Regions from separate parts of the Plantactinospora veratri genome, predicted to be linked through region 3. Evidence: riboswitches for the same ligand, from Rfam matches in the RefSeq annotation. Region 3 holds a riboswitch; each other region holds the start of a gene.

Region 1 (7,133 bases), on a different contig from region 3:
CCAGCAACATCCGGTCGTCGTCGACCACGGAGACCGAGATCGCGGACACGATGGACAGCACCTCGCCTTCCGCCCGGGGTGACGACCCCGGAACCCGGGACGGTGGGGTGGCAGGGACCCGGACATTAGAGCCGGTCGTTCCCGTTGTCAAGACGACACTTTTGCTTTCTGGTACTGCTCCATGACTGTCTGTGATCCTTTTGTCGGGTGCGAGTCCCGCCGGCGAGACCGCCGAGCCGGGCCTCGGGACAGCGGGGAACCGCTCGACGGCGGGTTCCTCCGGCCGGACGGGGAGTGGTCATGCGGCTGTCGACGATGTGGAGTTCCCTGGTCGTCCCGGACGACCTCGGCTACTTCCGGTGCCGGGACCGGTATCTCGTGGAGAATCCGGGCCTGGCCGCCTGGGCGGTGCTCACCGAGGAGGAACTCGGGCTGCTGCGGGCGCTGGCCGGCGGCGCCGCCCCGCCACCCGAGTTCGCCCCGCCACCCGAACCGGACGGGCGGTGCCGGCTCGAACGCGTACTCGCCGTCCTGGTGCTGAACTGGCTGGTGTACCTGCCGGGCCAGCGGCCCCGGCTCCGCTCGGCCGAACCCAGGCTCAGGACGGTCCGCTACGCCATCACCCACGGCTGCCGCCCGCCGTGCCGGGACTGCCCCGCCTCCTGCACCCACCGGCTCCCGGGCGAGCTGGAGCCGGCCGAGTCCCTCGACCTGGTGGACCAGATCGCCGACCTCGGCGCCGAACTGCTGGTCCTGACCGGCGGCGAACCCATGCTGCGGCGCGACCTCTTCGAGCTGGCCGAGCGGGCACGCAGCCGGGGAGTACCCGTCAACCTGGTCACCACCGGCAGCCGGATCCGGGACGCCGCCACCGCCCGGCGGATCGCCGACACCTTCGCCGGCATCACCGTCAGCCTGTACGGCGGCGGCCACGAGGTGCCCGGAGCCGTCCCGGGCGAGAACACGCTCGCCCGGACCGTACGCGGGCTCACCCTGCTGAACGCGGCCGGGGTGAAGCCCGCGATCGACCACGTGGTGTCGCCGGAGAACATCGCCGCGCTGGACAGCCTGATGTCCTTCCTGGACGGTGTCGAGTTCAGCCGGGTCCGGATGATGAGCCACTCCGCCGTCGACCGGGGTACCCCGGACGGTCTCCACCTGGGCTGGGAACAGCTCGGCGCGGAGCACCTGCCGGCACGACGGTCCGCCTGGACGAGTCCGGTCGCCCGCAAGCTCCTCAGCCGGGGCCCGATCGCGGCCCGGTCCTGCCCGGTACCGGCCGACCGCGGCCTCGATGGCCTCGACATCCACGTCGACCCGGGCGGCGACGTCTATCCCCGCGGGCCGGTCGCCGGCCCGCCGCAACTGGCCGGCAACCTGCGCAGCCAGCCGCTGCACGAGATGTTCGCCCCGCCCGGTCCGGGACGGCTCGGCGCGCCCGGCGTACCACGACCGGCCGGCCCGGGCTCCGCCGCCCGGAGAACCCCGGTCGCCTCCACTGCTGACCACCCGAGGGGAAGGTGTCGCGTGACGGTCGGGATCAACTCCGCAATCGTCTGGGTCGACGACGACGAGGAGGTCCGGCTCTACAACCCGGACGACGGGGAGTTCCAGACGTTCAACGCGAGCGCCGCGCGGATCTGGCGCCGGCTCGCCGCCGGCAGCGACGTGCCGACCGTGGTGCGGGAGCTGGCCGACGCGTTCGGCGGCGGCGACGGGCGGGAACGCGAGGCCGTCGCCCGGGACGTCCGCGAGTTCGTGGCGCTGCTGCGCGCCCGCGACCTGCTCCGGTCGGCCGAGCCGTCCGGACCGGCCGGGGAGGGGGGCCACCGGTGACCGGGAGCGGCTTCGCGGACGGGGTACGGGCGGCCCTCGCCGCCGGCGGCCTGGCCCGGGTACCGGTCACCGGCCCCGGCATGGTGCCGGTGCTCTCCGACGGCACCGTCGTGGTCGAGCCGGTCGAGTTCGACCAGATCTGCCCGGGCGAGGTGGTCGCGTACCAGCACGGTGACGGGATCGTGGTGCACCGGGTGGTGGCCCGGCTGCCGGAGCACCTGCTGACGGCCGGTGACAACCTGCCGCTGTACGACCCGCCGGTGCCCCGGGCGGCACTGCTCGGGCGGGTACCGCAGGTCCCGGCCCGTGCCCCGGGTGCCCCGGCCGTCGGCGGGCCGCCCCTGCCGCTGCCGGACGGCGTCACGCTCTGGCTGGTCGGCGCGGCGGCCCGGGCCGTACCGGAGACCGACCACCAGCTTCCGCCGCCGGGCAGCCGCCGCGCACATGCCCTGGTCCGGGTACGCCACCTCGCCGCCGGCTCCGCCCTGCCGGACCGGGTACGCCGAGCCCTGGACGCTCTCGACGCGCTGGGCGGGGTGACCGTCGGCATCTCCCCGGCGGCGGTACGCCCGGTGGACGACCTGCGCACCGCCCTGGCCGGCCGGAGCCGCCCGGCCCGACCGGCACAGCGGCTCGACATCGTGCTCGGCTGCCGCTTCGGCTCACCGGCCCTGCCCGGCGGCCGGGGCGGCGTCGCACCGGTGGACGGACCCGACGACGCCCAGCCGGTCATCGCCCCGGGCGACGTCGACCACCACCTGCGGACCGGCCCGCCACTGTCCGAGACCGGCCCGGTGAGCGCGATCCGGACCATTCTCGCCACGCTCGGCGTACCCCCGCTGCCGGGATTCCCGCAGCCGGCGCTCGACGGTGCGCCATGACCCCGGCGATCGCCGCGACGGACCTGGTCAAGGCGTATCCCGGCGCCGCCGCCCCGGCGGTCGACGGGCTGACCTTCGACATTCCGCCCGGCCAGGCGGTCGGGCTGCTCGGCCCGGCCGGCGCCGGCAAGACCACCCTGCTCAAACTGGTCTGCGGGGCCTGCCCGGCCAGCTCCGGGCGGCTCCTGGTGCACGGCCGCCAGCCCGACGGCGGGGCGAAGCGGGACGTGGCGGTGGTGCACCAGTCCGGGCCGTTCGACCTGACCCTGTCGGTCCGGGACAACCTGCGGGTCGCCGCCGCGTTCCGGGGCCTGCCCTGGCGTCGCGCCCGTTCCCGGGCCGAGGAACTGCTCGGCGCCTTCGAACTGGCCGGCACCGAGGACCGGCCCGCGCAGACCCTCTCCGCCGGACAGCGACGCCGGCTCCAACTGGTGCGGGCGCTGCTCCGGGTGCCGAGGATCCTGCTGCTGGACGAGCCGTCGGCCGGGCTGGACGTCGAGGGCCGGCGACGGGTCTGGGCCGCGCTGAACGAACTGCGCCGGCAGCACGAGCTGACCATCGTGCTGACCAGCCACTACCTCGACGAGGTGGAGCGCAACACCGAGCGGGTGCTGGTGCTGCGGCACGGGCGGCTGATCCGGGACGGCAGCCCGGCGGACCTGCGCGACGAACGAGGCGAGGCGCGGGCGGTGCTGCGGAGCGGATCGGTGGACGGCTGGCCGGCGATCGCCGCCGGTGCGCTGCGGCTGGGGCTGGCCGCCGCCCGCAGCGGCAACGAGATCGTACTGACCGGACCGGACCTCCGGCGGCGGCTGCCCCGGCTGCTGGCCGAACTGGCCGACCAGCGGATCCCGGTCGACAGCGTGGAGCTGGCGACCGCCTCGCTGGAGGAGGCCTTCGTGGCCCTGACCCGATCGGAGGTGACCACCCGGTGAGCCTGACCGGCCTGGCCGACGACGACACCGCCGCGCCGCCCTGGCACGGCTCCGGACTCACCGCGACGCTGCGGCGGGAGTGGCTGCTGCTCACCCGCGACCGGGGCGACCTGCTGCTCGCGGTGGTGCCGAGCGCCGTCTACATCGCACTCTTCGCCACCTCGCTCGCCGACCTGATCGGTACGGTGACCTACCGGGGCCGGACGGTCGGCTATCCCGACTTCGTCATCCCGGCGCTGATGTTCTCCGCGCTGCTCTCCGCCGCCACCACCTCGGGTACCGCGCTGGTGCGGGAACGGGCGCACGGGATGGCGCTGGAGCTGTGGTCGTACCCGCTGACCCGGTGGCAGTACGTCGCCGGCAAGCTGCTCGCCGGCTCCGCCCTGGTCTCCGCGCAGACGGTCGCCGCGCTGGCGGCCTCGGCGGCGCTGTTCCGGGTTCGCTGGCCGGCGGACCGCTGGGCCGCGCTGCTCTGTGTGGCGCTGCTCGCCGCGCTGGCCTTCAACGCGCTCTGCCTGCTGCTCGCCACCGTGGTCCGGGACGCGCAGCGGTTCACCGTGCTGGTGAACGTACTCGTGCCGCTGCTGCTCTTCGCCAGCCCGTCGTTCTATCCGATCGAGAACCTCGGTACGGTGCCGCGGATCCTCGCCGTCGTCAACCCGGTCAGCCATGGCGTCACCGCGCTCCGGGAGGCGCTGCTGCGCGGGTTCGCGGAGGTCTGGCCGCATTGCCTGCTGCTCGGGGTGGTCGCCGTCGTCGCGGTGGCCGGGGTGGGCCGGGCCCTGGTGCGGCAGTCCCGGTCGCTCTGAGCCGGCCCGGCCCGACACGGCCCGCGGAGCGTCCGGTCGGCAGGTGCCTGTGGCGCCGCTCGCGGAAACCCGGGTCAGACCTTCTGGTCGCGGCTGGCCAGCCCGGCCGGGGCGGCGGCCAGGGCGGCCTGGATCGCCTCGACCAGGGCGAGCGCCGACTCCTCGGTCAGCTCGACCGCGACCCGCGCCCCCGGGCCGGCGGCCGGGTTCAGAAAGTCGATGTTGAGGGTGTGTGCGTACGGCGCGTGCGTCGGATGGTCCACGTAGACGCAGGTGTGGCTGACCGGGAACCAGCCGCCGGCACCCTTGCCGCTGCCGTCGACCTCGCGCTTCACCGTGACGTACGTGCACATGCCGGCCTCCTCGGGCTCGGGACGGACGGGATTCGTCCCGGTCAGGCGTTCAGGTGGCGGTCGAAGAAGTCCCGGACCCGTTGCCACCCCTGGGTGGCGGCCAGCGGCCGGTAGCTGGGCCGGTCGACGGCGAAGAAGCCGTGCCCGGCATCGGCGAAGGTGTGGAACTCGTGCGGCTTGCCGAGCCGGGTCAGCTCCCGGGACAGCTCGTCCATCTGGGCCGGTGCGGGGTACCGGTCCTCGGCGCCGAAGAGCCCGAGCAGCGGGCAGGAGAGCCTGCCTGCCTGGTCGAACAGCGGCCGCACCGCCAGCGGGAAGTCGTCCGGCGGGTCGCCGACCACGAACGCGCCGTAGCAGTCGACGGCGGCGTCCAGCGGCAGCCGGGTGGCGGCCAGGAACGCCTGCCGGCCACCGGAGCAGTACCCGATGACCCCGACCCTGCCGTTCGAGGCCGGTAGCCCGCGCAGGTGCTCGGCGGCGCCGCCGACGTCGCCGACGAGCCGGTCGTCGGGTACGCCGCCGGCGGCCCGCGCCGCCGCCGCCGCGTCGTCGGGGCTGGCGCCGGGTGCCTCCCGGGAGTACAGGTTGGGGCAGATCGCCGCGTACCCGTAGCTGGCCAGCCGACGGGTGATCTCCTTGGTCGCCTCGTCGTAGCCGGGCATGTGGTGGATCACCACCACCCCGCCGTGCGGCCTGGCGTCGAGAGGTTGGGCCAGGTACGCCTCGATCTCGTCGCCGCCCGCCCCGGCGATCCGGACCGTTCCGGCCCGCATCGCGTCTCCGGCCCGCATCGCGTCTCCGGCCCGCATCGCGTCCCGCACCGTCACGCTCCCGTCCTGCACCGCCGTGCTCCCGTCCCGCCCGGCCGGACGGTGGCCGTACCCGAGTTCTCGTCAGCCCGGGGTAACTATTTCAGCCGGCGCTCGACGGCGGTCCGGTGGTCCGGCGTGGGGATCTTCCTCACACCGCGAACAGACCCGGGACAGCGGCTGGCGGTGCCCGTAGACTGTCGGCACAACTTCATACCTCATCCAGAGGGGCTGAGGGATACGGCCCGACGACGCCCCGGCAACCACTCCACGGCGGAGCAGGTGCCAAATCCGTCCCCGCCGCGCGGTGCGGCGCCAGGGAAAGATGAGAGGACGGCTATCGCCATGACGTCGATCATCGACGCGACCCCCAGCCAGACCAGCCCGGTGGCCCCCAATCCCGCCCGCGTTCTCGTCTGTCGCGGCTGCGGCACCGAATATCCGCTGATCGCGCAGCACGCCTGTTACGAGTGTTTCGGCCCGCTGGAGGTCGGCTACGACGCCGCGACCCTGGCCCGGGTCACCCGGGCCGACATCGAGGCCGGCCCGGACAACCTCTGGCGGTACGCCGCGCTGCTGCCGACCGGCCAGGACCCGACCACCCGGGTCACCCTCGACCCGGGGCTGACCCCGCTGGTCCCGGCCGCCGGCCTCGCCGCCGAACTGGGCATCCGGGCGCCGCTCTGGGTCAAGGACGACAGCGCCAATCCCACCCACTCGTTCAAGGACCGGGTGGTGTCGGTGGCGCTGACCGCCGCCCGTGGCCTCGGCTTCACCCGGTTCGCCTGCGCCTCGACCGGCAACCTGGCGAACTCGGTCGCCGCGCACGCGGCCCGGGCCGGGGTGCCGTCGATCGTCTTCATCCCTGGTGACCTGGAGCAGGGCAAGGTGGTGACCACCGCCGTCTACGGCGGCGACGTGGTCGCGATCGACGGCTCGTACGACGACGTCAACCGGCTCTGCGGCGAGCTGGTCGAGACCGACGAGTTCGCCGACACCGCGTTCGTGAACGTGAACGTCCGGCCGTACTACGCCGAGGGCTCCAAGACGCTGGGCTACGAGGTGGCCGAGCAGTTGGGGTGGCGGATTCCCGAGCAGGTGGTCATCCCGATGGCCAGTGGCGAGCTGCTCACCAAGATTGACAAGGCGTTCAGCGAGCTGGTCGAGATCGGACTGGTCGAGGCGCCGGCGAACGGCTGGAAGGTCTTCGGCGCCCAGTCGGCCGGCTGCAACCCGATCGCGGTCGCGCTGCACGGCGACACCGACGTGATCACCCCGGTCCGGCCGACCGGGATCGCCAAGTCGCTCAACATCGGCGACCCGGCCGCCGGGTTCTACGCCCTGGAGGCGGTGCGCCGTACCGGTGGCTGGATGGACTACGCCGACGACGACGAGATCCGCGCCGCCATCCGGCAGTTGGCCCGGACCACCGGCGTCTTCGCCGAGACGGCCGGCGGGGTGACCGTGGCCGTACTCGGCAAGCTGGTGGCGAGCGGCCGGCTGGACCCGG
Region 2 (7,133 bases), on a different contig from region 3:
CATCGCGCCGCCCGCCGGTCCCGGCCGTCCCAGCCGGCGAACCGGTTGACCGCCCGGACGACGATGGGAAACGGATCCGTCGCAGCGATCGTCCGGGAGGTGAGCGTCGGATGCGGAACTGCCCGCCCGAGATTGCGGAGATCGTCGCGGAAACCGGCCTCGGTGAGGTGGTCGAGCGCTATCGGCTGACGGTGGCGATGGAGCTGAGTTTCGCGGTCACCTGCGGCGTGCTCGGCGGGTTCGGGCTGCTTTTCGGCGACGATGTCGGGCGGGCGATCGGCGCCGGGGCCGCTGGGCTCGGGGTGCTGTTCGCCGTACCCGCCTGGCGCAAGTCCCGCCGTCACCTGTACCTCTGCACCCGTGGCCTGCTCACCACGACCGGGACGACCACCGTGACCCGCCTGCTCAGGTGGGACGAGGTCGCGCACGTCCGGGTCTGGGTGACCCGGATCTACCAGCTCGGCCCGGCTGAGGAGTTTCCGCGCTGCGTACTGGAGCTGACCGACGGCACGACGCTCAACCTGGCCAGACCCCCCTACGCAGGCGTCGGCCGGCTCGCCGAGGCCGTCGAGCGGGCGGTGGCCGAGGTGACCTACCCGCGCCGGACCAGGGAGATCACTGAGACCGGCAGCAGCGCATTCGGCCCGATCACGGTCAGCAAGCTGGGAGTGCGCGACGGACGGCGGTTCGTCGCCTGGTCGGACGTCGCACGGGTGGAGCGGGGGCGGGTGCGGCTGCGCATCTGGAACCGCGCCGGCGAGCAGGTCGTCTCGCGGCAGGTCAGGACGATTCCGGATCTCGCCTGCCTGCTCAGGATCGCGGCCACCACACGCGGCGGGCCCGCGAACCCGGTGAAGGCGTTGCCCTGAGGCTGACGGGCGTCAGGAGCGGGTCCGGGCGCCGAGACCGGGACCAGCACGGGGCCCCGCACGTCGAGGAACTGCGGTGCCAGGGTCAGGTAGACGGCCCCGCGCTACTCGCGGTCTCGGCGACGGGTGTCGAGCCCGCTCGGGGCTGTGACGTCCGGCCAGGCCATCCGGAACTTGCGGGGAGCACCGTTGAGTCGGGAAGGGTCTCCGCCGGGCGGTGACACTGTCGCCGTCTCGACGCCGCGGGCTCCGCAGGCGCGGTAGAACCGCTGCGCCGCCGTGTTCTGCTCGAGGACCCACAGGTACATCCGTTCGGCCGTCGCGTGTTCCAGGACGGCTCGGGCTGCGTGGGCCAGCAGCGTGGTGCCGACGCCGGTCCGCTGGCGGCCGTGCACGACGTGCAGGTTGTCGATCAGGCTGCCCCAACTGGGGTCGTGGTCGAACACGACGTGGACGAAGCCGACCAGCCGGCTGTCGTCTTCGGCCACCACCGTCTGGCTGTTGGTCGGGGCGGCCAGCCGTGCCGACCAGACCGAGTGCCGGTCGGCGGCGACGTCGCCGTCGAGAAAGGAGTCGGCGTAGGCGCCACGGTAGTGCCGGCGCCAACTCTCGGCGTGCAGCCGGGCAATCTGCTCGGCGTCGTCGGCACCGGCGAGGCGCAGCCGCGGTCGCACCTGGCCGGTCGGCTTGAGGTGCTGTCCGGATGCTGTGTCCTGGTCGAAGGAAGGGATCGACGTCACCTGGACCTCCTGCTTCGCGGCTTGCTCGACGGCACTCGCGCCGAGCCTGGTCCTCACCCGGAGCACCCCGCCCGCGAACGGAGGGTTGCCGGCCAGCAAGCCGGGGCTTCGCGCTGGCGCTCATGACCTTCGCCGATGATCGTAACACCGCCTCCGTCGCGCCGGTCTGCGCCGGGTCATCCCCTCGGCGACCGTCGTTGCGGCAGAGGGGTCTACGGCCGGTCGGGAATGGCGACATATTGATCGTTTGCGATTGTTGAAGCCACGTCAGTTGCCGGATGTCGCCGCCGGCCGACCCGGAACGCTGAAGCGGAGGGCGATGGACGTCAACCGCAACGCCGTGGTCATCGAAAGGAGCGGCCATGTCCCCCGGGTCGACCCCGATCCTGTTGCTGCACGGCTCCTGGCACGGTGCCTGGTGCTGGACCGAGGTCATCGCCCACCTCCTGCCGTACGGCCGCCCGACCCTGGCGGTCGACATGGCCGGGCACGGGCTGCGCGCGCGTCGACCCGAGTGCCTGACCATGCGTCCGTTCGACCCGGATGAGCTGGCCACCGAGTTCTCGCCGGTGGCGGAGGTGGGCCTCGACCAGGCGGCCGAGCTGCTGGTTTCGCAGATCGAAACGCTGGGCCGTGGCGGCCCGGTCACGGTGGTGGCGCACAGCATGGGCGGCCCCGTCCTGACCCGGGCGGCGCAGCAGGTTCCCGAACTGGTGGCGCACGCCGTGTACCTCGCCGCCATCATGCCCGCCTCGGACAAGGCGGCCGACGGGTACTTCGCGCTGCCGGAGAACTCGGGCGCGGTGGTCCTGCCCGCCCTCCGGGGCGACCCCGCGGTGATCGGGGCGCTGCGGCTCGACCTCGCCTCGGACGACCCCGCCTACCGCCAGCTGCTTCGCGACGCGTTCTACGCGGACGTCGACCCGGTCGTCGCCGATGCCGCGCTGGGCCTGCTCACCCCGGACGCCCCGGTCAGCATGATGCGCGGCACCACCCGGCTGACCCGGGACGGTTGGGGCTCCCTCCCCCGCACCTACGTCGTCTGCGCCCGGGACATGGCGATCCGCCCTGCCCTCCAGCGGGTACTCGTCGCGGAGGCCGACGCCGCCTTCCCGGAGAATCCGACCTCCGTCGTGACGCTGGAGTCCGCACACGCGCCGTTCCTGTCCAGACCAGGCGAGGTGGCCGAGATCGTCGGCAGACGGGGCTGAGCCAGCTCTTCCGGTCGGAAACGAGCAACCGCGCGGCTCGGACATCGATACCATCCTCTGCGAACACGCGACCGGCTCCCGCCGGGGCGTCGATCCGACCGACGACCCCCTGAGTCGTGGATAACCGCTCGCCCGGCCACGGCTGCGATGCGAAGATCGCGCAATGTCGGCATCCCGCGCTGAGCTGCTGCGATGGCAGTTCGACCTGACCTGGTCGCTGTTCGAGTACCACCTGGAGCGGCTGGAGCCCGCCCACCTGCTCTGGGAGCCGGCCGCGCTCTCCTGGACGGTACGCCCGGACGACGCCGGCCGATGGCTGCCGGACTGGTCGGACACCGAGCCGGATCCGGTCCCGGTTCCCACCGTCGGCTGGCTCAGTTGGCACCTCGGCTGGTGGTGGAGCGCGGCCGTCGACCACGCCGGGGGACGCACCCCGCCGGACCGTACCGAGGTGCACTGGCCCGGCGACCTCGCGGCGACCATCGCCTGGCTGCGTACCCTCCGCACCGAGTGGCTGTCGGTGCTCGACGGGCTCACCGAGGCAGACCTCGACGAGACCGCCCCGTTCCCGTGGCAGGGCGACCCGGCGCACACCGTCGCGCACATGGTCGCCTGGGTCAACGCGGAGCTGATGAAGAACGTCGCCGAACTCGGCCAGCTCCGGCTGCTGCACGAGGCTCGTGCGACGCCCTGAGCCTCCGCGAGGAACACCGTCCACTGTGGCCGAGCGGATCGCCGCTGGCGACCGCCCGCCGGGGGGACCGTCTCAGCGCAGCGCCACCGGATAGCGGAGAATCGTCCTCAGCCTCGCCGCGGCCGTCCGGGCCGGGTTGGACAGGTAGATCTCGTGGTGGTGCCCCGAGATCCGGTACCCGGACTCGTCGAGGAAGGCCATCAGCCGGTCGCGGGTCGGGCGCTCCTCGCCGTACGGCCCGATGTGCAACAGTTGCGCGCTCCTCCCCTCCGTCAACCGGCGCAGCTCGACCCGGTCCACCGGTACCCCGGGCTTCTTCCGGGTCGTCTCCGCGACCAGATCCGCGACCAGATCCGGCTGCGCCGCCTGCGACGGCTGGAGGATCAGCATCGTCCAGTTCCAGGTCGACCGGTCCTGGCCGGTCGGGTCCCACTCCGCCGACCCCCACCACAGCCCCTCCAGTGGCGCGACGGAGTAGTCCAGCACGTCGGCCCGGCGCAGCCGGGAGCGCAGCCCGTACGCGACCGTGTACAGCGCCCGCACCGCCTGCTGGTACCCGGCCCCGTCCGGGTCTCCGACACCGTCGATCGCCAGGTACGGCAACTCCGGTACCTCCACCAGTGCCGGGGCGGTACCCGCCGCGTACAACTGGAAGTGGACCTTCTTCAGATCGGTCCTCGTCGGCGTGGTGGTCATCTCAGCTCGGCTCCTCGTCCTCGATCGGCACGACCACCCGGGTCACCAGTTGAGCCGGCTCGGTCGTCACCGGGTCGGCCAGGTACGCCTCCCGCACCTGGCCGCACGGGCGCAGCCCGCGCTCGTGGATCCAGGCGAAGACCGCCTGGTACGTCAACGTCAGGTGTTCGTACGGTCCGACGTGCACCGCCGCCGCCACCGGACCCGGCGGCAGCTCCTCGACGGCCGTCCCGGCCACGACGTCGGCGGGTACCTCGCTCTGCACCCCCACCGCGACCCGGAGCTGGCTGCCCAGGTCGACCGGGAACAGGCCCCAGACCGGCGGTCTCCAGTCGAGTCCCGACATCCCGGCCAGCAGTGGGCCGATCTCGCCGCCGAGGGTCGCGCCGATTTCCTCCGGTGCGCAGACCGCGCGGCGGACCAGCAGCCGGCGGGCGGGCTCGCGGGCCAGGGTCACCTCGTGCCGGAGCAGCCCGTCGGTGAGCAGGTCGCCGGTGAGCAGCCGGTCCAGGAGTTGCCAGCTGCGTTGCTGTGCGGCGATCCGCTCGGCCAGCCGGCTCCGTTCGGTACGCAACACGGCGGCCCGCGTGTCGTCGTCGCCGGTGAGCACCTGGGTGATCGCCGCGAGCGGGACGTCCAGACCCCGGAGCAGGGCGATCGCCATCGCGTCCCGCACCTGGCTCCGCCGGTAGTAGCGGTAGCCGGTGGCCGGGTCGACGCTCGCCGGCCGCAGCAGACCCACCTCGTCGTAGTGCCGCAACTGCTTGACGCTGAGTCGGCACAGCCGGGCGAACGCGCCGATCGGCAGGAGTTCCCTGGTCACCGCCCTATCCTGGACCCTCCCACCGAGGGAGGGTCCAGCCGGCACCGGCGCGGGCGGGTGACCGGGTACGCCCGGGTGGTCAGCGGTCGGTCAGGCGTTGGAAGAGGATGTGGTCCTGCCACTTCCCCGCGATCTCGACGTGTTCCCGGGCGACGCCGATCCGGTCGAACCCGTTGCGCCCGAGTACCCGCTGTGACCCGGTGTTGTGCAGCAGGGTGCCGGCCATCACCTGGTGCAGGTCCAGTTCCCCGAAGGCGACGTCGAGGATCAGGCCCACCGCCCGGGTCGCGACGCCGCGCCCGTTGACCGACTCGGCGACCCAGTAGCCGAGGTTCGCCGACTGCGCCGGCCCGCGCAGGATCGCCGACAGCGTGACGGTGCCGCAGATCTGCCCGTCGAGTTCGATCACGCAGCCGTAGCCGGTGCCGTTCTCCCGTTCCAGGGTCGCCTGCCGGAGCCGGGCACGCTGCCCGGCGGGGGTGAAGAAGCTCTCCGGGCGTACGGGTTCCCAGGGTGCCAGGAATTCCCGGTTGGCCACGTACGCCTCGGCGAGCGCGTCCGCGTCGTCCACACCCGCGGGTCGGATTCGGATCATGGGCCGATTCTTCCAGCCAGCCCTGTCCGACAGGTGTGCTGGACCGGTGGCAGGCAAGGTGGTACCCGCCGTCCACAACCTCACGGGCGGGCAGGTTCCGTCGTGTCGGTCACCACCGGGCGCACACCCGCCGGGGCCGCCTTGCCTGCCCTGGTTAACCTGGCGGGGTGTTGAAGGCCCGCAGGGTGAGCGCGTGGCGCAGCCGCTACGAGATCAGCGTCCGGGACCGGGTCGTGACGACCTGGGACGACGCCTTCTGGCGCAGCGGCGGCGACTTCGAGTTGGACGGACAGCGTTACCAGGTGCGCGGCAACGCCTGGGGAACCCGTTACACCCTGCTCGACGGGGCGGGCGGGGCCGTCGCCTCGGCGGACCGGGTCGGCCGCAAGCGGTGGACGGTGGAAGCCGACGGACAGACGTACCACTTCCAGCGCGCCTCGCTCTTCGGCACCGAGCAGGAACTGCACGCTGGCGGGCGCCGGGTCGGCTCGGTGAAGCGAACCAGCTTCTGGCGCGGCGACGTCGTCGCCGACCTGCCCGGCCTGCCGATGCCGGTACAGGTCTTCGTCGTCGGCGTGGTGATCACCATGTGGAACCAGCAGGCGGCCGCGGGGAGCTGAGCCGCCGAACCGCGCCGCCGCACATCCGCCCGCCGTACACCGCTCGCGTCCCGCCGCCGTACCCGACGCGCGGACGTGCCCTCAGGTCACCTCGGGCGGGCAGGTGCGGCGTGGGCCGTGCCCAGGACCCGGCTCGTGCCCGGTGGCGCAGCCGGCACGGAGCGGGGCTCCGAAAAGCTTTTCGGCGGATAGCGACCGGGTTGTGCGACTACCCGTCCTTCCCCGCGAAGGGGCAAATTACGGCGTAGTCGGCCTAGACTAGAATCTCGGTGCTCGGCCTTCTCGAAAGACGGTCCGAAAGGATTTCGGTGGTCAGACAACGCTCTCAATCAGTGACCCTGACCGACGTGGCGCGGCGGGCCGGGGTCTCGGTGGCCACCGCCTCCAAGGCGCTGAACGCGCGGGACGAGGTCGCGCCGGCCACCCGTCGCCGGGTCCTGGAGGCGGCCGAGGAACTCTCCTTCCACCCCAACGCCCTGGCCAAGGGACTGATCTCGGGGCGTACCCGGACGATCGGGCTGCTCACCGACGAACTCGGCGAACGCTTCGCCTTCCCGGTGCTGCTCGGCATCGAGAACGCACTTGGCAACGAGCAGATGTGCGTACTGCTCTGCGACGCCCGAGGGGACGTCATCCGGCGCCGGCACTACATCCGTACGCTGCTGGCCCGCCAGGTGGACGGCTTCATCATCCTGGGCGACTCGAACGACATCCGCCCCTCGCTGACCCGGGACATCCCGGTCCCGGTCGTCTACGTCTACGGCGAGTCCGACGACCCGAGCGACCTCTCGGTGCTCGCCGACGACGCCGGTGGCGCGCGGCTGGCCGTGGAGCACCTGGTCGCCCTCGGCCGGCGCCGGATCGGGCACATCACCGGCCCGGAGA
Region 3 (7,133 bases):
GCCGCCCGGACGGGTTCGACCGGTTCGTCAGCGGGTAGTCCCCGCCATGCGCTCCGTCCGGGCCACCGTGGCCAAAACGCCCGTGGACCTCGATCGGGAGCGGATCGCCAACCTGGCGAAGGAGTTCCGGCAGCGGTCCCGGGCCACCGTGCGGGACCGCTGGCACGCCGTACGCTTCAACCTGGTGCTGGCGCTCCAGGCGGGGGTGGCGGCCGCGCTGGCCTGGGTCGGCTCGCACGAGTTCCTGGGCAACCCGTCGCCGGTCTTCGCACCGATCTCCGCGATCGGTACCCTCGCCTCCTCCGTCGGCCAGCGGCTCCGCCGGACGGTCGAGTTGATCATTGGCGTGGCGGTCGGCATCGGCATCGGCGACGCCCTGGTCTTCTCCGCCGGCGCCGGACCCTGGCAGCTCGGCGTGATCGTCTTCCTGGCGATCGTGGTCACCATCTTCCTCGGCGGTGGTCCGGCGGTGGTGACCCAGGCGGCGGCGACCGCGGTGCTGATCGTGACCGTCGAATCGCCGCTGCGGGGCACCATCGAGTTCCCCCGGGTCATCGACGCGCTGATCGGCGGGGCCGCCGGGCTCGTGGTGATCGCACTGGTGCTGCCGTTGAACCCGTTGCGCGTGGTGGACCGGGCGGCCCGGCCGGCCCTGGGCCGGCTCGCCGAGGAACTCTCCGAGACCGGGGAGGCGCTCAAGGTCCGGGATCCGGGCCGGGCAGAGGCCGCGCTGGACCGGCTCCGCGAGGTGGAGAGGCACCTGCAGGGCTTCGAGGAGGCGTTGGAGGGCGGCCGGGAGACCGCGATCCTGGCACCGGTGCGCTGGCACCGCCGGGGAGCGCTGACCCAGTACGTGGAGAGTTCCGAGTACATCGAGCACGCCGTGCACAACAGCGGGACCCTGATCCGGCGGGCGGTCACCGCGCTGGAGGACGAGGAGCCGATCCCGGAGGAGATGTCGAACGCGGTCACCATGCTCGCCGAGGCGGTACGGCTGCTGCGCCGGGACCTCGGGCACGGCGTACGCCCGGAGGCCGCCCGGGAGCAGGCGTTGCAGGCGATCGGCAAGGCCGGTCGGGCGTACGCCGAGGGGGTCGGGTTCTCCGGCAGCGTGGTGATCGCACAGGTGCGTACCACCGGCAGTGACCTGCTCCGGGCCACCGGCATCGAACGGCTGGAGGCGAACCAGCTCGTACGCCGGGCGGCGGGCGGGCACGCCGGAGAGGCAGCCGCGGAGGCCGCCCGGCAGCCCGACATGCCGCCGTCGGACCGACGCTCCGGTGGCCCCTCGTTCGGGATGGGCCCGGCACGTTGACCGTGGCGCCGCCACTCCGCCCGGCAGCGCGCCCGCACCGGGCGCGGACCACCGGGTGCCGGGCGCGGCGCAGGTCAGCGGGGGGCCGCCAGGGCGGTGAGCAGCCGGTCGACGTGCCCGGCGGTGCTGCCCAGCCCGATGCTCGCGCGCAGCGCGGTCGGCGGCAGGTCCGGCCGCCCGCTCCGGGCGGCCGCCTCGGCGAGCAGCCGCCGGGCCAGCGGGTGCGCACAGAAGAGCCCGTCCCGCAGCCCGAGCTGCCAGCGCTGGGCGAGGTCGGCCGCGACCGCCGCCGAGTCCCGGCCGGCGACCACGAACGAGACGATGCCGACCCGGGGCGCGGCCGCGTCGAAGGTACGCAGTTCGACCACCTCCGGCAGGGCGGCGAGCCCGGACCGCAGCCGGGCGAGCAGGGCCTGCTCGTGCGCGTACAGCGCGCTGCGGTCCGCCCCGGCCAGGGCAGCGCAGACCGCGGCCAGCGCCACCGCGCCGAGCAGGTTGGGCGTGCCCGCCTCGTGCCGGGCGGGCCCCTCGACCCAGCGCACGTCATGGGTGGCCGCCCCGACCCCGAGGGTCGCACCGCCACCGGCCAGGTACGGCGGGGCGGCGTCGAGCCAGTCCGCCCGTCCGGCCAGTACGCCGATTCCGAACGGCGCGTACAGCTTGTGTCCGGAAACGGCCACGTAGTCGACTGCCAGGGCGGCGATGTCCAGTTCGGCGTGCGGGGCGAGCTGGGCGGCGTCCAGCGCGATCCGGGCGCCGTGCCGGTGGGCGACCCGGGCCAGGTCGGCGACCGGCCAGCACTCGCCGGTGACGTTGCTGGCCCCGGTCACCGCGACCAGGATCGGTGCGCCGCCGCCGCTGCCCCGGCGCAGTTCCCGCAGTGCCGCGTCGACCGCTCGCACGGCGTCGGCGACCGAGCCGGGCACCGGCAACCGGACCGTACCGGTGGGCCAGGGCAGCAGGTTCGCGTGGTGCTCGGCGGCGAAGGTCACCACCCGGGTGCCGGGCGGCAGGGCCCGGGCCAGCAGGTTGAGCGCGTCGGTGGTGTTGCGGGTGAAGACGACGTGGTCGTCCGCGCGTGACCCTAGGAAGTCGCCGACCTGCTGCCGGGCCCGCTCGTACGCCAGGGTGCTGCGCCGGGAGAGCGCTCCGGCGCCCCGGTGCACGCTGCCGTACCAGGGCAGCAGCTCGGCCACGGCGTCGGCGGCGGCCTGCGCGCACGGTGCGGTGGCGGCGTAGTCGAGGTTGATCTGTCCCGGCACTCCGAGCACCCCGAGCGGCGCTGCCGGAGTCGACGTTGCCGGTGCGGTTACGCCGGTCGGCCGGGCGGGTGCGGAAACGACACTGGTGCTCATCGGGGATACCTCCGGTGGCCAGGGACCCCGGAGCGGGTGGGGACGGGGTCCGCGCTTGCCCGGTGCGGGCGCGCACCGAGCCCGGTCATCACCCGGGGCACCCCACCGCGAACCTCGACGAGGGTTGCCGGCCAGCAAGCCGGGGCTTGACGCTGGCGCTCGTGACCTGCCAGAGAGCATAACCGGCCCGGTTGTGGTCCGGCCGGGCTGGCCGGAGGAACTACGCTGATCACATGGCCGACACCCCGCCCGGTACGGCGGCGCCCCAGCCGCCGTCGCCGACCCCGCCGTGGCCGCCCGCCCCGTCGGGGCAGTTCCCGCCCCCCGCATTCGGCCTGCCGGAGGTGGCGGCGCCCGAGCGGCGCAGCCTGGCCCGGCTGTTGACGATGATCGGGGCGATAGCGCTGATCGTCGTCTGCGCGGTGCTGATGGCCTGGGAACTGGTGTCGCCGGCCGGGGTCACGCCGCCACTGATCGGGCTGGGCGCGGCGGCGCTGCCGGTGCCGGTACTGGTCGCCTGTTTCCTCTGGCTCGACCGGTACGACCCGGAGCCGGTCAAGTATCTCGCCTTCTGCCTCGGCTGGGGTGCGGCGGTCTCCACCTTCGCCGCGCTGCGCACCAACACCTTCGCGGCCGACACCCTCCAGCTCCCCCTCCCGGTGGTCGGGGTGCTGGTCGCGCCCTTCATCGAGGAGCTGACCAAGGCGCTCGGGCCGCTTCTGCTCCTGCTCTACCAGCGCCGCAAGTGGTCCGGGATCACCGACGGCATCGTCTACTGTGGTCTGTCGGCGGTCGGCTTCGCCATGGTCGAGAACATCCTCTACTTCGGCCTGCACGGCTACGCCGAGGGCGTCGACCAGTACGGCCCGGCCACCGGTGCGCAGAACGTCTTCGGGATCTTCATCCTGCGGGTACTGATCAGCGGCTTCGCCCACCCGCTCTTCACCTCGATGACCGGCATCGGGCTCGGCATCGCCGTCCGGTCGGCCAGCCGCCCGATCCGGATCCTCGCCCCGCTCGCCGGCCTGCTGCTGGCGATGATGCTGCACGGCGCCTGGAACCTGGCAGCGACCCTCACCCAGCTCTCCGGTGAGCCGCTGATCCTGCTCTACAGCTACCTCGGGCTGATGGTGCCGATCTTCCTGGGCGTGGTCGGCCTGGCCGTCTGGGTCCGGAGCTGGGAGGGCCGGCTCACCCAGCGCCGGCTCCCCGACTACGTCTCGACGGGCTGGCTCACCCCACCCGAACTGGCCGCGCTCGGCACCCTCGGCCGGCGGCACGCGGCCCGCCGCTGGGCCCGCCGGATCGCCGGTGAGGAGGGCGCCAAGGCGATGCGCGCGCTCCAGATCTCCGCGACCCGGCTCGCCCTGCTCCGGGACGGGCTGGTGCGTGGGCTGGAGCGCCGGCCGGCGCAGCTCGCCCGCAAGCTCGACGAGGAACGCCGGCTGCTCGACGCGATCCAGGCCGCCCGCAGGGTCTTCGTCGGCCGGGATCCGCAGGCACCGGCGGGAATCTGGGACGGATCCCGCTACCACCTGTCCTTCCCGGACGGCTCCCGCCGGACCCTGCCGGCGCCGGCCGAGCCGGTGGTACCGATCCCGGTGGTCCTGGTGGCGCCCCCGCGCCCACCGGCTCCGGTCTACCCCGCCCCCGGGTACGGCCCGTACGGCGGACCGCCGGCCTCGTACCCCGGAGCACCCGGCCCGTACGGCGGACCGCCCGCACCCGGCTCCGGGCCGGTCGGACCCTGGCCGGGGCCGTACCGGCGCTGACTCCGAGCGTCAGTGGCGGCGGGCGGCCGGGCGCGTCACAGGTAGAGGCCGGTGGAGTCGGTCTCTACCCGCTGGGCGGCGACGGCGTGCACGTCGCGTTCGCGCAGCAGCACGTACTCCCGGCCGTGCAGCTCGACCTCGGACCGGTCGTCGGGGTCGAAGAGCACCCGGTCGCCGGAGACGATGGAGCGCACGTTCGGACCGACACCCACCGCGGTCGCCCAGGCCAGCCGCCGGCCCATCGAGGCGGTCGCCGGGATGACGATGCCGGCGGTCGAGCGCCGCTCGCCCTCGCCGCCGTCCGCCCGGACCAGCACCCGGTCGTGCAGCAGGCGGATGGGCAGGCCGTTGTCGTTGGTTTCCTCGGCGGTCACGACCGGAACGGTACCGCGTGCCACCTCGGGCGGGTCGCCGGTGTCACCCCCCGCCGGCCGTCCGAGCCGGCCGGTCAGGGTGCGGCTACCGTAGGAAGGCCGGTTCCGCCGTGGGAGGTGCGCTTGCGCCGTTTCGAGCAGCTACGAGCAAGGATTCGTCGCGCGTACGCGTTCGGACGTTCGTCGGACCCGTCCGGCGGGCACACCGATCCGGCGGGGGTGAGTCCGGCCGCCACGCCCGAGGCGGCGCCCGTCCCGCCGCCGGTCGGGGGCGAACCGGCCAGGGAACTGCACCCGTCGACGTCGAGCCGGGACGACGCGGACGTACCGCACGCGCTGCGGATCGCCGCCGCCTGGTCGTGGCGGCTGATCGTCATCGGCCTGGTCGCCTGGGCACTGCTGCGGCTGGTCGGCGCGGTCCGGATCGTGATCATTCCGTTGGCGATCGCGCTGCTGCTCTCCGCCCTGCTGGCCCCGCTGGTCGGGCTGCTGCTCCGGGCCCGCTTCCCCCGCTCCCTGGCCACCGCGGTGGTGCTGGTCACCGGGCTGGCCGCGGTGGTCGGCACGCTCACCCTGGTGGTCAACGAGTTCATCCAGGGCGTACCGGACCTCAGCCGCAACGCCACCAGCGGTATCCGGCAGATCCAGGAGTGGCTGAAGACCGGGCCGCTGCACCTGTCGGACAACCAGCTCAACTCGTACATCGAGCAGGGCGAGCAGTGGATCAACGAAAACACCCAGTCGTTGACCAGCGGGGCGGTCTCCACCGCCGCGACCGTCGCCGAGCTGCTCACCGGGGCGCTGCTGGTGCTCTTCGCCACCTTCTTCTTCCTCCGGGACGGCGAGAAGATCTGGCGCTTCCTCGTCCGGCTGCTCCCGGTGGCCGCCCGGTGGCGGGTCGACGACGCCGGCCGGGCCTCCTGGGCGACGCTGGTCGCGTACGTCCGGGCGACCGTACTCGTCGCGTTCATCGACGCGGTCGGGATCGGCATCTTCCTGGTCATCTTCGACATCCCGTTCGCGTTCCCGCTGGCCGCGCTGGTCTTCCTCGGCGCGTTCATCCCGATCGTCGGCGCCACCCTCTCCGGCGCGGTGGCGGTGCTGGTCGCCCTGGTCGACAGCGGCTGGGTGACCGCGCTGATCATCCTCGGCGTGGTGATCGGGGTGCAGCAGGTCGAGGGACACATCCTGCAACCGCTGATCATGGGTCGGGCGGTGGCGATCCACCCGCTCGCGGTGATCGTCGGGATCGCCGCCGGTGTCGTGCTGGCCGGCATCGTCGGCGCCCTGGTCTCGGTACCGCTGATCGCGGTGCTCAACACCGCCGTCCGTCGACTGGCGCACCGCCGCCCGCCCGCGGTGCCCCCGGACGCCGTCGTGGTCGCCGCGAAGGCACCGTAACCGCCCCGGCGCGGAGCGGCTCAGGACTTGCCGAGTCGCTCCAGCGCGCCCCGGGCGACCTCCGGCCGGGTCGTGTACCAGAACGGTGGCAGCGACTTCCGCAGGAAGGCGCCGTACCCCCGGGCGGTCTCCAGCCGGGAGTCGAGTACCGCCACCACGCCCTTGTCGCCGGTCGACCTAATCAGCCGGCCGACCCCCTGCGCCAGGCGTACGGCGGCGACCGGGACGCTCACCGAGGCGAAGCCCGAACCGCCGGACGCGTCCACCGCCGCCGCCCGGGCCGCTGCCAGTGGCTCGTCCGGGCGCGGGAACGGCAGCCGGTCGATCACGACGAGCTGGCAGGAGTCACCGGGCACGTCCACGCCCTGCCAGAGCGACATCACCCCGAAGAGGCAGCTCGCCCGCTCCTGCCGGAAGCGGCGGACCAGCAGCGGCAGCGCCTCCTCGCCCTGGAGCAGGATCGGCAGGTCGGTGCGGGCCCGGAGCAGCTCGGCAGCCTGCAACGCGGCCCGGCGCGACGAGAAGAGCCCCAGGGTACGGCCGCCGAGCGCGCCCACCAGCCCGAGCAGTTCCTCGCCGGCCGCCGCCGGCAGCCCCGAGGCGCTCGGCCGGGGCAGATGCGCGGCGACGTAGAGGATGCCCTGACGCGGGTAGTCGAACGGGGAGCCGACGTCGAGCGAGCGCCAGCCGGCGTCCGGCTGCGGCCCGTCCGCGTTCGAGGTCTCCGCCTTCGAGGTCTCCGCGCTCGCGCTGCCCGCCCTCGCGGCACCGTGCTGCTCGGTGGCGTCCGGCTGCGCCGGGCGGGACGCCCCGGCACCCGGTCGCGCCGCCTCGGGTCGTACCGTCCGCAGCGCCGCCGCGCGCGGGTGCGGCCGGGTCGGGTCGACCGCCGGATCGGCCGGTGCGGCGAGCCCGA
Region 4 (7,133 bases), on a different contig from region 3:
GGCGATCGGCGACGCGGTGCAGGAGCTGGCCGCCGAGGGGCCCGGGGACATCCTGGTCTTCCTCAGCGGAGAACGGGAGATCCGGGACACCGCCGACGCGCTGGGCAGACTCGTGCAGAATCGCCCGGCCCTGCGGGACACCGAGATCCTGCCGCTGTACGCCCGACTCTCCACCGCCGAGCAGCACCGGGTCTTCCAGCCGCACCGGGGCCGCCGGGTCGTACTGGCCACCAACGTCGCCGAGACCTCGCTCACGGTGCCCGGCATCAAGTACGTGGTGGATCCCGGCACGGCCAGGATCTCCCGCTACAGCCATCGTCTCAAGGTGCAGCGGCTGCCGATCGAGCCGGTCTCCCAGGCGTCGGCGAACCAGCGCAAGGGGCGCTGCGGACGTACCTCTGACGGCATCTGCATCCGGCTCTACGACGAGCCGGACTTCCTGTCCCGGCCCGAGTTCACCGACCCGGAGATCCTGCGCACCAACCTCGCCTCGGTCATCCTCCAGATGACCGCGATCGGGTTGGGCGACATCGCCGCGTTCCCGTTCATCGACCCGCCGGACAAGCGCAACATCGCCGACGGGGTCAACCTGCTGCGCGAGCTGGGCGCACTGGAGGAGACCGGCGAGGAGGCCGGGCACCGGCTGACCCCGCTGGGCCGCCGGCTGGCGCAGCTTCCGGTCGACCCCCGGCTGGCCCGGATGGTGCTGGAGGGCGAGCGCAACGGCTGCGCCACCGAGGTGTCGGTGATCGCCGCCGCCCTCTCCATCCAGGACCCCCGGGAGCGGCCCGCCGACAGGCAGGCCCAGGCTGACCAGGCACACGCCCGGTTCACCGACAAGGAGTCGGACTTCGCCGCCCTGCTGAACCTCTGGCGCTATCTCCAGGAGCAGCAGCGGGCGCTCTCGTCCAGCGGTTTCCGCCGGATGTGCAAGGCCGAATACCTCAACTACCTGCGGGTCCGGGAGTGGCAGGACATCCACTCGCAGCTCCGCCAGGTGCTGCGGACCACCGGCGGCGCGGCGCCCGACGGCCGGCCGGGCCGGGGCCGGGGCGGCGGCGACTCCGCGACCGACGGCCCCGCCACGGGTACGCCGACGGCACCGGCCGGCGACGCGACCCCGGAGGACGTCGACACCGACCGGATCCACCAGTCGCTGCTCGCCGGACTGCTCTCGCACGTCGGGCTGAAGGAGACGCAGAAGAACGAGTACCTGGGCGCCCGGGGGGCCAAGTTCGCCCTCTTCCCGGGCTCGGCGCTGTTCCGCAAGCCGCCGCGCTGGGTGATGGCCGCCGAGCTGGTCGAGACGTCCCGGCTCTGGGGCCGGGTCGCCGCCCGGATCGAGCCGGAGTGGGTCGAGGCGCTGGCCCAGCACCTGGTGAAGCGGAGCTACAGCGAGCCGCACTGGGAGAAGAAGCAGGCCGCGGTGGTGGCCTTCGAGAAGGTCACCCTCTACGGCATCCCGCTGGTCAGCGGCCGGAAGGTCAACTTCGGCCGGATCGACCCGGTGCTGAGCCGGGAGCTGTTCATCCGGCACGCACTGGTGGAGGGCGACTGGCAGACCCACCACCGGTTCTTCCACGACAACCGCGCCCTGCTCGACGAGGTCGAGGAGTTGGAGCACCGGGCCCGGCGCCGGGACATCCTGGTCGACGACGAGACGCTGTACGCCTTCTACGACCAGCGGATCCCCGCCGAGGTGGTCTCCGGCCGGCACTTCGACGCCTGGTGGAAGAAGACCCGCCGGGACCGGCCCGACCTGCTCACCTTCGACCGGCAGATGCTAATCAACGAGGGACGGGGCGCCCTCGACGCGGCCGACTACCCCGACGAGTGGCACTCCGACGGGGTGGCGCTGCCGCTGACGTACCGGTTCGAGCCGGGGACGGAGACCGACGGGGTGACGGTGGACATCCCGCTGCCGATGCTCAACCAGGTCGACGCGGAGAGCTTCGACTGGCAGGTACCCGGGCTGCGCGAGGAACTCGTGGTGGCGCTGATCCGGTCGCTGCCGAAGGCCGTACGCCGCAACTTCGTCCCGGTGCCGGACTACGCCCGGGCGGTGCTGGCCTCCATCACGCCCGGCCGGGAGCCGCTGCTCGACGCGCTGACCCGGGAACTGCGCCGGATGACCGGGGTGACCGTGCCCCGGGACGCCTGGGACGTCGAGCGGCTGCCGGCGCACCTGCGCCCCACCTTCCGGGTGGTCGGCGAGGAGCGGCAGACCGTCGCCGAGGGCAAGGACCTGCCGGCGCTGCAACGGCAGCTCACCACCCAGGTACGCCGGATGGTGGCCGCCGCCGCCCCGGACGTCGAACGGTCGGGGCTGCGGGAGTGGAGCATCGGCACGCTGCCGCGCTCGATCGAGCAGGACCGGGCCGGCTACCTGGTGACCGCCTATCCGGCCCTGGTCGACGAGGGCGACACGGTCGGGGTACGGGTCTTCGAGACCGAGGCCGAGCAGGGCCGCCAGATGTGGGCCGGCACCCGGCGGCTGCTCCGGCTGACCCTCGGCTCGCCGCAGAAGTTCGTCTCCGGCCGCCTCTCCAACGAGGCGAAGCTGGCGCTGAGCCGCAACCCGCACCGCAACGTGCAGGAGCTGCTCGACGACGCCGCCGACGCGGCGGTGGACAAGCTGATCGCCGATGCCGGCGGGCCGGCCTGGGACGCCGAGGGTTTCGCCGCGCTGCGCGACCGGGTCCGGGCGGATCTGGTCGACACCACCGTCGAGGTCGTCGACCGGGTACGCCGGGTGCTCGCCGCCGCCTACGCGGTCGAGCAGCGGCTGGCCCGGACCAACAACCTGACCATGGTGGCGGCGCTGGCCGACATCCGGGCCCAGCTCTCCGGGCTGGTGCACCGCGGCTTCGTCACCGAGACCGGTTACGCCCGCCTCGCCGACCTTCCCCGCTATCTGACCGCGATCGAGCGCCGCCTCGACCGGCTGCCGCAGAACCCGCAGCGGGACCGCGACCAGCAGGCCCGGATCGCCCAGGTGCAGCAGGAGTACCGGGAGATGGTCGACGCGCTGCCGCCGGCGCGCCGGGGTGCCGACGCGGTACGGCAGATCCGCTGGATGATCGAGGAACTCCGGGTGAACGTCTTCGCCCAGGCGCTCGGTACGCCGTACCCGATCTCGGAACAGCGGATCTACCGGGCGATGGACGTCGCCGAGGCGGGCTGAGCCCCCGCACCGGCCGGGCGGCGCGGCGGGGTGGGTGGCGAGCGACACAGCCATCCCGGCCCTGACCAGTTGGAATGTCGGGGACCTGGTTGAGTAGGCTGTGCTCCGGCCATCCAGAGCGACCGAGAGACCTGGCTCGTCGACGTCGCAGCAACCCCCCACCGTGGGTGCGGGTGCTACCGCCAGGATCGATGGAGGTTCCGTAGTGCGCAGCATCCGAGCCGGGCGGGCGAGCCGGCTGCACGTCGTCTGGCACCGGTGGCGTCGACACGTCGACCTCTGCCGGACCAGCACCATGCTCTGTCGGGCCTCGGCCTGACCGCGACCGCCGGTCGGCGGCATTCCGACCATCTCGTCAGCACCCCCTGAGCGACGCCGTCCCGCACTGCCCATGACCTGACCGGTCGGGTGGTCCTTCGGCACACCGTCGCCGGATATTTCATGGAGTTTCAGCACAATGCGCATCAACTCACTCGCCACCCGCCTCCTCTCCGGGGTCGCCGCCGTCGCGCTGCTCGGTGCGGTCGCCGCCTGCGGCGGCTCGTCGTCGGGCGACACCGCCGACAACCCCTACGACCTGCTGCAACCCGGGACCCTGCGGGTCGGCACCCTGACCGACGCACCGCCGAACGTCTTCCTGAAGGACGGCAGGTTCACCGGCTTCGACAACGATCTGATGACCGCCGTCGCGGGCAAGCTCGGGCTCAGGGTGGAGTTCGTCGGCACCGAGTTCTCCGCGCTGCTCGCCCAGGTCAACAACCACAAGTTCGACGCCGGCTCGTCGTCGATCACCATCACCGAGGCGCGGCGCAAGACCGTCGACTTCAGCAACGGGTACGACTTCGGCTACTTCGGACTCGACGTGCCGGCCGGCTCGCCGATCAGGAGCTTCGCCGAGCTGAAGGGCAAGCGGGTGGTCGTGGTGCAGGGCACCGTGCAGGACGACTACGCCACCAAGGAGGGTCTCGACCCGGTCCGGGTACCCGACTACAACGGCGCGATCAACCAGCTCAAGTCGAAGACCGCCGACGCCTGGATCGCACCCGCCGAGATCGGCGAGAAGTCCGCACAGGAGAGTGGCGGCAAGATCGTGCTGGTCGAGAAGCAGCTCAGCTCGGCGCCGACCGCGTTCGCGGTGGCCAAGGGCGCCGACCCGCTGCGCGAGGCGCTGAACTCCGCACTCGACCAGGTGATCGAGGACGGCACCTGGACCCGCCTCCAGGAGCAGTACTATCCCGGGCGGCCGGTGCCGGAAAGCTTCAAGCCGGGCAGCGGCACGGTGACGTACCCGCCGGTCAAGGCCGGTCCGACGAGCCCGGCCGCCACCCCGGCGAGCTGACCCGGCCCGCACACCAGACAGTCGCCGGCCGGCCGCCCCCGGCCGGCCGGCGACTCCGGATCCGAGACAGGCGAGGCGATGGAGACCCTGGCGACGCTGTGGGAGACGTTCTTCGACTGGGAGTCGATGCGCGAGGCACTGCCCGAGATGCTCACGGTCGGGCTGCCCAACACGCTGCTGCTGGCGCTGCTCTCCGCCATCGTGGGGACGCTGCTCGGCATGCTGCTGGCGATGGCCGGGCTGGCCCGGACCCGGTGGCTGCGCTGGCCGGCGCGGATCTACACCGACGTGTTCCGGGGACTGCCGGCCGCCGTCACCATCCTGCTGATCGGGGTCGGGCTGGCACCGCTCGGGCTCGCCTGGTGGGGCCCCAACCCCTATCCGCTGGGCATCCTGGCGCTGTCGCTGATCGCGGCGGCGTACATCGGGGAGATCTTCCGGTCCGGCATCCAGAGCGTGGAGGCCAGCCAGCTGGAGGCGACCCGGGCGCTGGGACTGTCGCACGGCGCCGCCATGCGCCTGGTGATCATCCCGCAGGGCGTACGCCGGGTCCTGCCGGCCTGGGTCAACCAGCTCATCGCACTGATCAAAGACTCCAGCCTGGTCTACTTCCTCGGCCTGGTGGCCAGCCAGCGGGAACTGTTCCGGATCGGCCAGGACTATGCGGCGAACACCGGCAACGAGTCCGCGCTGCTGCTCGCCGGGCTCTTCTACCTGGTCATCACCGTGCCGCTGACCCACCTGGTCAACTGGGTCGACCGGCGGCTGCGCGACGGCCGGGCCGGTGGCCCGGAACCCGACGAGGAGGATCCGGTGGCGCTCGCCGGCGAGACCGCGCTACCGACGGGTGGAAGGGGAACCCAGCATGCCTGAGTCTGTCACTCCGACGGTGTCGGCCCGACCGGACGGGGCAGGTCCCGGATACGAGTCGGTCAGCGTCGCGACCCGCGACGTACATCTCGCGTTCGGCCGGAACCAGGTGCTGCGCGGCATCGACCTCGAGGTCGGCCGGGGCGAGACCGCCTGTGTGATCGGCCCCTCCGGCTCCGGGAAGTCCACCCTGCTCCGGGTCGTCAACCGACTGCTGGAGCCGGACCAGGGCGACGTACTGCTGGACGGTGTGAGCGTGCTCGACCAGGATCCGGACGCGCTGCGCCAGCGGATCGGCATGGTCTTCCAGCAGTTCAACCTCTTCCCGCACATGACGGTGCTGCGCAACGTCACGCTCGCGCTCCGGCAGCTCAGGAAGCTTTCCAAGGACGAGGCCACCGAACTGGCGCTGCGCCAGCTCGACCTCGTCGGGCTCCGGCACAAGGCGGACGTACGACCCGGCCGGCTCTCCGGCGGCCAGCAGCAGCGGGTGGCCATCGCCCGGGCACTGGCGATGTCGCCCCGGGTGATGCTCTTCGACGAGGCGACCTCGGCGCTCGACCCGGAACTGGTCAAGGGCGTGCTCTCGCTGATGGCGGACCTGGCCGGTCAGGGCATGACGATGCTGGTCGTCACCCACGAGATGGGCTTCGCCCGGCAGGTCGCCGACCAGGTCGTCTTCCTCGACCGCGGTCGGGTGGTCGAGGCCGGCCCGCCGGCACAGATCTTCGAGGACCCGCGCAGTGCCCGGCTCGGGCAGTTCCTCTCCCAGGTCCTCTGATCGGTCCGGTGTGCCGTCTCGGTGTGCCTTCCCCGGTCAGCCGCGCGGCCTGACCGGGAGCGCCGACAGGCCCCGGAGCAGCAGGCTGGACCGCCAGCCGATCTCCTCCGCCGGTACCGCCAGGCGCATCCCGGGAAACCGGCGGGCCAGGGCGCCGAAGGCGATCTGCCCCTCCAGCCGGGCCAGCGGTGCGCCGAGGCAGTAGTGGATGCCGTGCCCGAAGGCGAGGTTGGGGGTGGGCGGGCGATCCAGGTCCAGCCGGTCCGGCTCCGGGAACCGGTCCGGGTCCCGGTTGGCCGAGAGCAGGGCCACCAGCACCGACGCGCCCTGCGGAATGGTCCGGCCGCCCAGCTCGACCGGCTCCATCGCGGTCCGGAACGAGGCGTTCTGCACCGGGCCCTCGTAGCGCAGTACCTCGTCGATCGTCCCGGGTAGCAGCGCCGGTTCGGCCACCACCCGGGCCCAGCGCTCCGGTTCGGCCAACAGCAGCAGCATGCCGTTGCCGATCAGGTTGACCGTGGTCTCGTGCCCGGCGATCAGGAAGAGGTAGACCATCGAGACGAGTTCGTCGTCGGTGAGCCGGTCACCCTGCTCGTGCACCGCGATCAGCGCGGAGAGCAGGTCGTCGGCCGGCTGCTCACGCTTGGCCGCCAGCAGCGTACGGATGTAGCCGACGATCGCGGTCAGCGCGGGCGGCAGCCCGGCCGGGTTCATCGGGCCGGTCACGATCGCATCCGTCCAGCGCCGGAAGTCGGCCTGGTCCTCGGCCGGTACCCCGAGCAGCTCGCAGATCACCTGGATCGGCAGCGGGAAGGCGAACCGGTCGATCAGGTCCACCTGTTCGGCGTCGGCGATGCCGTCCAGCAACTGCTCGGTCAGCTCCTCGATCCGGGGGCGCAGTGCGGCGACCCGGCGTGCGGTGAACGCGCCGGAGACCAGCCGCCGCAGCCGGGTGTGGT

What was found. Region 3 has a riboswitch for S-adenosylmethionine ahead of V1634_RS30900 (aminotransferase class V-fold PLP-dependent enzyme). Riboswitches for the same ligand answer to the same signal wherever they lie in the genome.
Region 1: another riboswitch for S-adenosylmethionine. It lies ahead of thrC (threonine synthase); the one in region 3 lies ahead of V1634_RS30900 (aminotransferase class V-fold PLP-dependent enzyme).
Region 2: another riboswitch for S-adenosylmethionine. It lies ahead of V1634_RS13650 (GNAT family N-acetyltransferase); the one in region 3 lies ahead of V1634_RS30900 (aminotransferase class V-fold PLP-dependent enzyme).
Region 4: another riboswitch for S-adenosylmethionine. It lies ahead of V1634_RS32715 (ABC transporter substrate-binding protein); the one in region 3 lies ahead of V1634_RS30900 (aminotransferase class V-fold PLP-dependent enzyme).

What each region holds. Positions count from the first base shown of each region.
Region 1 covers NZ_JAZGQL010000001.1:482,565-489,697, reverse strand. Annotated here, with positions in the region: gene V1634_RS02210 (response regulator transcription factor) at 1-61, opposite strand, end outside; gene V1634_RS02205 (PqqD family peptide modification chaperone) at 301-1,836, shown strand; gene V1634_RS02200 (S24/S26 family peptidase) at 1,833-2,717, shown strand; gene V1634_RS02195 (ABC transporter ATP-binding protein) at 2,714-3,652, shown strand; gene V1634_RS02190 (ABC transporter permease) at 3,649-4,461, shown strand; gene V1634_RS02185 (DUF6295 family protein) at 4,536-4,814, opposite strand; gene V1634_RS02180 (dienelactone hydrolase family protein) at 4,856-5,656, opposite strand; SAM riboswitch class I at 5,839-5,955, shown strand; gene thrC (threonine synthase) at 5,969-7,133, shown strand, end outside.
Region 2 covers NZ_JAZGQL010000008.1:318,492-325,624, forward strand. Annotated here, with positions in the region: gene V1634_RS13645 (DUF6585 family protein) at 111-869, shown strand; gene V1634_RS13650 (GNAT family N-acetyltransferase) at 974-1,609, opposite strand; SAM riboswitch class IV at 1,622-1,737, opposite strand; gene V1634_RS13655 (alpha/beta fold hydrolase) at 1,972-2,820, shown strand; gene V1634_RS13660 (DinB family protein) at 2,984-3,514, shown strand; gene V1634_RS13665 (GyrI-like domain-containing protein) at 3,587-4,210, opposite strand; gene V1634_RS13670 (MerR family transcriptional regulator) at 4,212-5,033, opposite strand; gene V1634_RS13675 (GNAT family N-acetyltransferase) at 5,113-5,628, opposite strand; gene V1634_RS13680 (LURP-one-related/scramblase family protein) at 5,796-6,248, shown strand; gene V1634_RS13685 (LacI family DNA-binding transcriptional regulator) at 6,557-7,133, shown strand, end outside.
Region 3 covers NZ_JAZGQL010000033.1:8,772-15,904, forward strand. Annotated here, with positions in the region: gene V1634_RS30895 (FUSC family protein) at 83-1,315, shown strand; gene V1634_RS30900 (aminotransferase class V-fold PLP-dependent enzyme) at 1,390-2,670, opposite strand; SAM riboswitch class IV at 2,717-2,837, opposite strand; gene V1634_RS30905 (PrsW family intramembrane metalloprotease) at 2,904-4,442, shown strand; gene V1634_RS30910 (GroES family chaperonin) at 4,478-4,816, opposite strand; gene V1634_RS30915 (AI-2E family transporter) at 4,940-6,217, shown strand; gene V1634_RS30920 (ATP-dependent DNA helicase) at 6,238-7,133, opposite strand, start outside.
Region 4 covers NZ_JAZGQL010000036.1:43,193-50,325, forward strand. Annotated here, with positions in the region: gene hrpA (ATP-dependent RNA helicase HrpA) at 1-3,184, shown strand, start outside; SAM riboswitch class I at 3,291-3,382, shown strand; gene V1634_RS32715 (ABC transporter substrate-binding protein) at 3,642-4,523, shown strand; gene V1634_RS32720 (amino acid ABC transporter permease) at 4,602-5,396, shown strand; gene V1634_RS32725 (amino acid ABC transporter ATP-binding protein) at 5,389-6,174, shown strand; gene V1634_RS32730 (cytochrome P450 family protein) at 6,211-7,133, opposite strand, start outside.